Regions from separate parts of the Martelella sp. FOR1707 genome, predicted to be linked through region 1. Evidence: riboswitches for the same ligand, from Rfam matches in the RefSeq annotation. Region 1 holds a riboswitch; the other holds the start of a gene.
The links. Region 1 has a riboswitch for S-adenosylmethionine ahead of V6765_RS05255 (homoserine O-succinyltransferase). Riboswitches for the same ligand answer to the same signal wherever they lie in the genome.

Region 1 (4,410 bases):
TATCCGCATGGGTCTCGGTTTCCGCCGCGGAATCCGTGATGCGGCGCGGCGTGTAGCCGGCCTCCTCGACTGCGGCCATCAGCGCGGCAGTATCCGCCGCCGCCTCGATGGTGGCCCGCTCGCTGGCGAGATTAACATGCGCAGAGACGACGCCGGGCACGGCCATCAGCGCGCGTTCGACATTGCCGACGCAGGAAGCGCAATGCATGCCTTCGATGCCGAGTTCGACGGTCTCAAGCGCCACGCCATAGCCGCCCTTTTCGATCGCCGCGACCACGTCACCGGCGGCCTTGGGGTCGGCAAGCGTGACATCGGCCGTCTCGGTGGCGAGATTGACGGAGACCGCCGAAACGCCCTCCACCCGGCCCACGACCCGCTCGACGCTGCGCACACAGGACGCGCAGGTCATGCCCGTCACCGGCAGGGTGAGGTGGGTGGGCTTTTTCGCAAGCGTCTGTTCCATTGTCATTTTCCTTCTGGCGGCTGACGCGCCGCTTGCTCCCAATACTCTCTCCCGCTTGCGGGAGAGATGCCCCGAAAGGGGCAGTGAGGGTGAAGCAGCCTGTCAAGTTGCGAGGCGTTCGCGTTGATATTCTCCCCCCTCACTGTCGCTTTCGCGACATCTCTCCCCTCCGGGGCGAGAAGATTGGGGGGCTATGCGAAAAGTCTTATGCGATAGCCCTGCCTCAAGGGGGGAGATTGTTGGTTGCGGCGTTTCCGGATCGATGCAATCTCACCCGAAAGCCGGCAAGCCGTTCGCCGGCTCACCCCTTCACGTCGTAACCCGAGTCCTCGACGGCCCTCACCGCCTGCTCGCGCGTTGCGGGCGCAGCGATTTCAAACCTGGCCTCGTGCTTGTCGAGGCTGACGGCGACGTCGGAAATGCCTGGCACGGCGGACAGCGCCTTCGTCACGGTCGAAACACAACCGCCGCAGCCCATGCCTTCGATCCTGAGAGTCTCGGTCATCGTCATTCTCCTTATTCAGCGTGTTGAAGCGTAGATGGGGCTTCCAGTAGCTGGAAGGTCAAGCATGGTCCGGATATTTTTTCATGACGACGCTTGAAAACCGCCGGAAGCTCTGTCTTTGCTTGCGACAACAGGAGGCAAAAGACCATGGACCTTCATATCTGGCTCGCCTTCGCCGCCGCCTCGATCGCGCTGTTGCTGATCCCCGGGCCGACGGTGCTGCTGGTGCTGAGCTACGCCCTGAGCCAGGGCCGGCGGGTGGCGCTGGCGACGGTGGCCGGCGTCGCGCTTGGCGATTTCATTGCCATGACCGCCTCGCTTGCGGGTCTCGGCGCGCTGGTGCTGGCCTCGGCGCAACTCTTCATGGTGCTGAAATGGATCGGCGCGGCCTATCTCGTCTATCTCGGCTTCAAGCTGTTTCGCAGCAAGGGCGTCGGCGATGCCGTGCCCTCGGCGTCGGATGCCGCCCTCCCGCCCCGGCATGTCTTCACCCATGCCCTGATGGTGACCGCGCTCAACCCGAAATCGATCGTGTTCTTCATCGCGTTCGTGCCGCAATTCGTGCGGCCGCAGGCGCCGCTTGTCCCGCAATTCGCCATCCTGATCGCGACCTTCGTCACGCTTGCCGCCCTCAACGCGCTCGCCTATGCGCTTGCCGCCGACAGGCTCCGGCAAAAGCTCGCCTCCCCCGCCGTCACCGCCCTTCTGCCCCGCCTCGGCGGCGGCGCGCTGATGGCCATGGGCATTGCCACGGCAACATGGCGGCGGGCCGCCTCATAAGCCGGGAATGTTGACGCCCGCCCCGCGCGGCGTTATTGACTGCTTCCTCGTGGTGATTTGGCCGGCCGGCTTGCAGCCACGTTAAACAAGTCGCTAAAGGGCCGAGCGAGCGGAAGCCCCCGGCCTGCGATTTGTACGCGGCCGGTTTTCTGTTTGTATGGATGTGAACATGCCTATCAAGATTCCAGACACACTGCCCGCCTATGAAACGCTGATTGCGGAAGGCGTGCGGGTCAAGACGGAAACGGTTGCGGAGCGGCAGGATATCCGCCCGCTGCACTTCGGGCTGCTCAATCTCATGCCGAACAAGATCAAGACCGAGCTGCAGTTCGCCCGCCTGCTCGGCGCTTCGCCGTTGCAGATCGAACTTTCTCTCATTCGCGTCGGCGGCCACAAGGCCAAGAACACGCCGATCGAGCATCTGCTGTCGTTCTACAATACCTGGGACGAGGTCGCCGACCGCAAGTTCGACGGCTTCATCATCACCGGCGCGCCGGTCGAGACGCTCGCCTTCGAGGAGGTCACCTACTGGGACGAGCTGAAGGAAATCCTCGACTGGACCACCACCCATTGCCACTCGACGATGAACATCTGCTGGGGCGCGATGGCGGCGGCCTATCACTTCCACGGCGTCGCCAAACATCTTCTCGACAAGAAGGCCTTCGGCATCTATCGCCACCAGAACCTGAAGCCGGCCTCGGTCTATCTCAACGGCTTTTCCGACGATTTCCAGGTGCCGGTCTCGCGCTGGACGGAGGTGCGGCGCGAGGAGCTCGCGTCAGCCCCGGGGATGGAAATCCTCATCGATTCCGACGAGGTCGGGCCATGCCTCGCGCAGGAGGACTTCGCCAATCGGCTCTACATGTTCAATCATATCGAATATGATTCGAACTCGCTCGGCGACGAGTACCGGCGCGATGTTGAGGCCAATGTGCCGGTGGACCTGCCACATAACTACTTCCCCAGCGATGATCCGCAGCGCACGCCGCAGAACCGCTGGCGCTCACATGCCCATCTGCTGTTCGGCAACTGGATCAACGAAGTCTACCAGACCACGCCCTATCATCTGGAAGAAATCGGGATTGATCGGGAGGGCGCTTGAAGCCCTCCCCTTTCCGGCGCAGTATCGCGCCGCAATGACATTTCGCGGAGAAAAGCAATGAACACGCCCCAGGACTTCGGAAAAACCCGAGACGGACAGGCGGTAGAACGGGTCACGATCTCCGGCGGCGGCCTGACCGCCAATATCCTGAACTGGGGCGCGGTGGTACAGGACCTGCGCCTTGAAGGTCACCCGCACGCGCTGGTGCTGGGCTTCGACACGTTCGAGCATTATCTCGACTATTCGCCCTATTTCGGCGCAACGCCCGGCCGCTCCTCCAACCGGATCGCCGATGGCCGCTTCACCATCGACGGCACGGAATATCAGGTGGACCGCAACGAGAACGGCATCACCAATCTTCATGGCGGCAGCGATGGCACCGGGGTCAGCCTCTGGGAATTCGAGGAGATCGGCGAGGACCGGGTGACGCTGAAGATCGTCGACCGCGACGGCCGGGGCGGCTTTCCCGGCAATTGCACGATCCGCGCCCATTTTCAGCTCAAGCCGCGCGGCGTTTTCTCGGTGGTCTACGAGACCACCACCGACAAGCCGACGATCGCCAATATCTGCAATCACAGCTATTTCAATCTCGGCAACGGCACGGATACGCTGGAACACCAGATCATGATCGCCGCCGAGCACTACCTGCCGACCGACGAGCGCCAGATCCCGACCGGCGAAATGGCGCCGGTGGCGGGCACGCCGTTCGATTTCCGCAAGCCCCAGCCGATGAAACGGGAATATCCGAACGGACGGCAGGCGCTGTTCGACCACAATTTCTGCCTGTCGTCGGAGCGCATGGAAAAGCGGCCGGTGATCAGCGTGCGCGCGCCATCTTCCGGCGTCACCATGGACGTGCTGACGACTGAACCCGGCGTGCAGTTCTATACCGCCTTCAAGCTGGACGAGACGCCCGAGGGGCTGAGCGGCTTTCCCTACGGCCCGTTCGCCGGCTTCTGTCTGGAAACCCAGGTTTGGCCCGATGCCGTCAATCATCCGGGCTTTCCAAACGCCGTCCTGCGCCCCGGCGAGACGCTTCGGCAGGAAACCGATTACGTCTTCCGCAAGAGCGAGACGAAGAAGGCCCCAGCGTAAGGGCCCGGCACCGGAAGCGCGGCGGGATGTTTGTCGTTTCAAAACTGTTCTGGATGATCTTCCAGCCGCTCGCCTTCGCCTTTCTGACGACGCTGGCCGCGCTCGTGTGCCTTGCCTTTTCCTGGAGCGCGGCGGCGGCGGTCTTTGCAGCACTTGCAGCGATCACGCTCGGCATCGCCTGTTTCACGACGACCGGGGCCATGCTGATGGCGGAACTGGAAAACCGCTACCCCCGACCGCAGCTTGAGGCGCCGCCGGCGCTTGCGATCGTGCTCGGCGGCGGCATCAGCACCGGTATTTCGGCCCGGCGCGGCACCTATGTCTTCACCAGCGCCGCCGACCGCTATATCGAGGCGCTCCGGCTCGCGCGGATCTATCCGGAGATGAAAATTCTGGTGACCGGCGGCGATAACTCGCTGTCGGGCAATATCCATGGCGAGGCAGCGCCCGCCGCCCGGTTCTTCG
Region 2 (4,410 bases), 150 kb from region 1:
TCTGCGAGCCAACTCGAAGCGACATTTTCCACGTCTTGCGCGGTCTTCTTTAGCTTGACGTCATTGGAAATCGCCTGGACAACATCTTTCCATTCCGGCGCCATTTGCGTGAATCTTTCGATGCCTGTCGCCGGGTGGGCGAAAAAGTCATTGAGTTGATTAAGCAGGTAGGATTGTTCACTATCAGTAACTTCTTCAGCGTAAGCCAAGATTTCGCAAATTGTGGCCAGCCAAGTCCATGACCAGTGGTAGAGACCAACCTTTCGAAGCAAGTTTTTTGGCACTGGGACCGGAGATTGGTCGGCGCGAGCTACGAACTGATTTGAAATTGTAATGACGGCATCAATTCCCTGCGACCGCGCAACCTCCACGTAGCGCTGAACCTGATCAGAATCGAGGTCGTTCTTGCCTACTTTGGCTTCAATCAAAGCGGACCAGATGTTCCGTCCCGTCTCGACCACGATTAGGCCGTCAGGCCGGCAACCGCTGATGCTCTTCTCTCTGAATACGACTTCGGTGAAAGCTCTGACTCGAGTTCGCTTTCCCACTCGGACGCCCACTGTGCCAAGCACGTTTTCCGCGACTGCGGGGATTTGGGTCATGACCGAGAGAAATATAGAAGCTACACGTTTCTCTTTACTGGTTTCGGCCAAGATCGGAAATAGTCTGGCCTGATCCCCACTCGAAAGATATTCTGGCAGTTCTGTCATATACGGTTCCCCCTCCGTTTCTCAAACAGAATAGCGAGGGAATATATTGGAGTCTATGGTGCCGGTTTCATGAATGGACGTGGGCGGCTCTCAATGCCGGCTTCCGGCGTCGTAGGGTGAATCCAGCGAGAAGGCGGGGATGTCGATCTTAAGGAGGCGGTTGTCGGCGGTTTTGACGATGTAGTGGCCGACCATGATGCCGGAGGGCGTGTCGAGCGGAGCGGCGGATTGGTAGCTGTAGCGCTCTTCCGGTTCGATCACCGGATGCTTGCCGGCAATGCCGTCGCCCGACACGGTTTCGACAATGCCGCTGGCATTGGTGATCGTCCAGTGACGCGAGACGATCTCGATCCGGCTGTCGCGGTGATTGGCGATCTCGATCTCATAGGCCCAGACGAAATGCTCGTCCTCCGGCATGGAATGGTTTTCCAGAAAGCTTGGCCTGACGCTGACCTCGATCTCGTGGGTGATCGCCCTGTAGTGCACTGGTTCTCCCTGCAAGCCCCGGCCGGCTTGAGTCATCGGGCGTCAATCTGAATCGCCCGATGATCCAGCTCTTTGTCTCAACGCATCGGGTTATCGAAAAGCCGGCTCCCGCTTTTTCGCCCGATGCTCTGGCCGCCCGTGAGGCCAATGTGGCTCAGTCAGGCAGTTTTGCAAGGGCCTGGGCGAAATCCTCGATCAGGTCGTCGGTGTCCTCGATGCCGGCGGAGAACCGGATCGTGCCGCCGGTGATGCCGAGTTCGGCGCGCGCGTCCTCCGCGAGGTTCTTGTGCGTCGTGGTCGCCGGATGGGTGATCAGGCTCTTGGCGTCGCCGAGATTATTGGAGATCGAGACGATGTCGAGCTTGTCCTGCAGCGCGAAGGCCGCCTCCTTGCCGCCCTTCAGCTCAAACGCGACCAGCGTGGAGCCGGCGGCCATCTGCTTCTTGACGATGTCGGCCTGCGGATGGTCATCGCGGCCGGGATAGATCACGCGCGCGATCTGCTTCTGGTCGGCCAGGAAATCGGCGATCTTTCCGGCAGTCTCGGTCTGCTGGCGCACGCGCAGCGGGAAGGTTTCGAGACCCTTCAGAAGCAGCCATGCATTGAAAGGGGAGAGGGCAGGGCCGGTATGGCGGAAATAGTCTTGCAACTCTTCCTCGATCCATTCCTTCGACGACAGCACGAGACCGCCGAGCACCCGGCCCTGGCCGTCGATATGCTTGGTCGCGGAATAGACGACGATGTCGGCGCCGAGTTCCAGCGGCTTCTGGTAGAGCGCGGTGGCAAACACATTGTCGACCACGGTGCGGGCGCCGGCCTGCTTTGCGAGCGCCGCAACGCCGGCGATATCGACAACTTCCAGCGTCGGATTGGTCGGGCTTTCGAGGAAGAACAGCTTGGTGTTGGGGCGGATCGCGGCTTCCCAATTGGCAAGATCGCGGCCATCGACCAGCGTGCATTCAATGCCGTATTTGGGAGCCAGCGTCTCCACCACCCAGCGGCAGGAACCGAACAGCGCACGGGCCGCGACGATATGATCGCCGGCCTTCAACTGGCACAGGATCGCCGCGGAAACCGCGGCCATGCCGGAGGCGGTGGCGCGGGCATCCTCGGCGCCTTCCAGCGCGCACATGCGTTGCTCGAACATCGCATTGGTGGGGCTGCCATAACGGGCGTAGATGAAGCCCTCTTCCTCGCCCTTGAAGCGCGCTTCGGCGGCGGCGGAATTCTCGTAGAGAAAGCCCTGTGTGAGGAAAATGCCCTCCGACATTTCGCCATACTGCGAACGGAGGCTGCCGCCGTGAACGAGCTTGGTCTGAGGACGCCAGGACTTTTTCATCATATCTCTCCAAACAAAAAAACCGGTCGCGCGGGACCGGTTCACCCGGCCTTTTAGCTAGTTGTTTAACGTGGCTGCAAGCCGACCGGCCAAATCACCACGGGTATAAAGGCGGCATAATCCCTATAAGCGCTTGCGTCAATTCTGAAAGCTTGGTTTTGTCGCGCAACAGGAGCAAAACATGTCACAAAAGCCCGGAATTCTGGCCGATCGCGCGATCGCCAGCCTGTTTGAAAACGGAAATCTGATTGCGGCCGCGCCGCGCGACGACGACCAGATCCAGCCGGCAAGCCTCGATCTAAGACTTGGTGCCAAGGCCTATCGCGTGCGCGCGAGCTTTCTGCCGGGGCCCGGCCACCAGGTCGCCGACAAGCTGTCGCGACTTTCCCTGCACGAGATCGACCTCACCGAGGGCGCGGTGCTGGAGACCGGCTGCGTCTATATCGTGGAACTGATGGAGGCGCTGAAGCTTAAGGACGGGCTGTCGGCCTCGACCAACCCGAAAAGCTCCACCGGCCGCCTCGATATCTTCACCCGGGTGATCTCCGATTACGCCCAGGAATTCGATATCATCCCGGCCGGCTATGAGGGACCGCTCTATCTCGAAATCTCGCCGCGCACCTTTCCGGTGATCGTCCGGCAGGGGTCGCGGCTGTCGCAGATCCGCTTTCGCACGGGGCAATCCGTGCTCACCGAGTCCGCCCTTCTGGCGCTGCACGAGCGCGAAACGCTGGTGGCGAGCGAGATGCCGAATGTCTCCGGCGGCGGGATCGCGCTGTCGATCGATCTGGCGGGCGAGGGGCTGGTTGGCTATCGCGGCAAGCACCATACCGGCGTGATCGATGTCGACCGCAAGGCCGGTTACGACGTGCTGGATTTCTGGGAGCCGATCCATGGGCGCGGCAAGGGCGAACTGATCCTCGATCCCGACGAATTCTACATTCTGGTCTCGCGCGAGGCCGTTCACGTGCCGCCGCTTTGCGCCGCCGAGATGACGCCGTTCGATCCGCTGGTGGGCGAGTTCCGGGTGCATTATGCCGGCTTCTTCGATCCAGGCTTCGGCCATGCGGGCGCAGGCGGCAAGGGTGCGCGGGCGGTGCTGGAGGTGCGCAGCCACGAGGTGCCGTTCATCCTCGAACACGGCCAGATCGTCGGCCGGCTGATCTATGAGAACATGCTGGAAATGCCCGAGACGCTTTATGGCGCGGGTCTCGGCTCAAACTATCAGGCGCAGGGCCTGAAGCTTTCCAAGCATTTCAGGGCCGACTGACCGGCCAACTCTGCGTTGCGGGGGGCCTTGCGGGCGGGCTCAGTAGAGCCGCGGCATGACGCCGGTCAGGATCAGGCGCTGCAGGAAGAACACGATCAACAGCACGATCACCGGCGAGATGTCGATCCCGCCGAGATTGGGCAGGAAGTTGCGGATCGGCCGGTAGACCGGTTCGGTGACCGCATAGAGCCCGCGACCGATCGAGTTGATGAAGGGGCTGTGCGCATTGATGATGTTGAAAGCGTAGAGCCAGGAGAAGATAGCGCTGGCGATGATCACCCACTTATAGATTTCAAGTGCGTAGTAAATCGTCTCGAACAGCGCGATCATGAAGGACTCCCGTTTTTTCCTTGCAAACATTTAGACATTCAATTCTAAACGAGCAAGGGGCGGCGGGTTTTGTCCGGTATTTATTGCCGGTTGCGCCCTCAGCGCATTGTGTCTCCCGAAAGCTTATCCAAGATGACCCTGTCCCCCTCCGGCGCCCGCTTCGATGCCTTCCGCCACAAAGGCTATTCGCTTTATTTCTTCTCGCGGTTTCTCGGCACGTTCGCGGTTCAGATCGTTTCCGTTGCTGTCGGCTGGCAGATGTATGACGAGACCGG

Region 2: linked by a shared signal. The riboswitch ahead of V6765_RS05900 (O-succinylhomoserine sulfhydrylase) and the one ahead of V6765_RS05255 (homoserine O-succinyltransferase) in region 1 are both predicted to bind S-adenosylmethionine.

Annotation. Positions count from the first base shown of each region.
Region 1 is NZ_JBAKFP010000002.1:295,383-299,792, reverse strand. It holds gene V6765_RS05270 (heavy metal translocating P-type ATPase) at 1-463, opposite strand, end outside; gene V6765_RS05265 (heavy-metal-associated domain-containing protein) at 765-968, opposite strand; gene V6765_RS05260 (LysE family translocator) at 1,116-1,748, shown strand; SAM riboswitch at 1,788-1,865, shown strand; gene V6765_RS05255 (homoserine O-succinyltransferase) at 1,918-2,850, shown strand; gene V6765_RS05250 (aldose epimerase family protein) at 2,908-3,945, shown strand; gene V6765_RS05245 (YdcF family protein) at 3,972-4,410, shown strand, end outside.
Region 2 is NZ_JBAKFP010000002.1:442,623-447,032, forward strand. It holds gene V6765_RS05890 (hypothetical protein) at 1-710, opposite strand, end outside; gene apaG (Co2+/Mg2+ efflux protein ApaG) at 801-1,196, opposite strand; gene V6765_RS05900 (O-succinylhomoserine sulfhydrylase) at 1,351-2,535, opposite strand; SAM riboswitch at 2,569-2,646, opposite strand; gene V6765_RS05905 (2'-deoxycytidine 5'-triphosphate deaminase) at 2,717-3,805, shown strand; gene V6765_RS05910 (YggT family protein) at 3,845-4,135, opposite strand; gene V6765_RS05915 (MFS transporter) at 4,268-4,410, shown strand, end outside.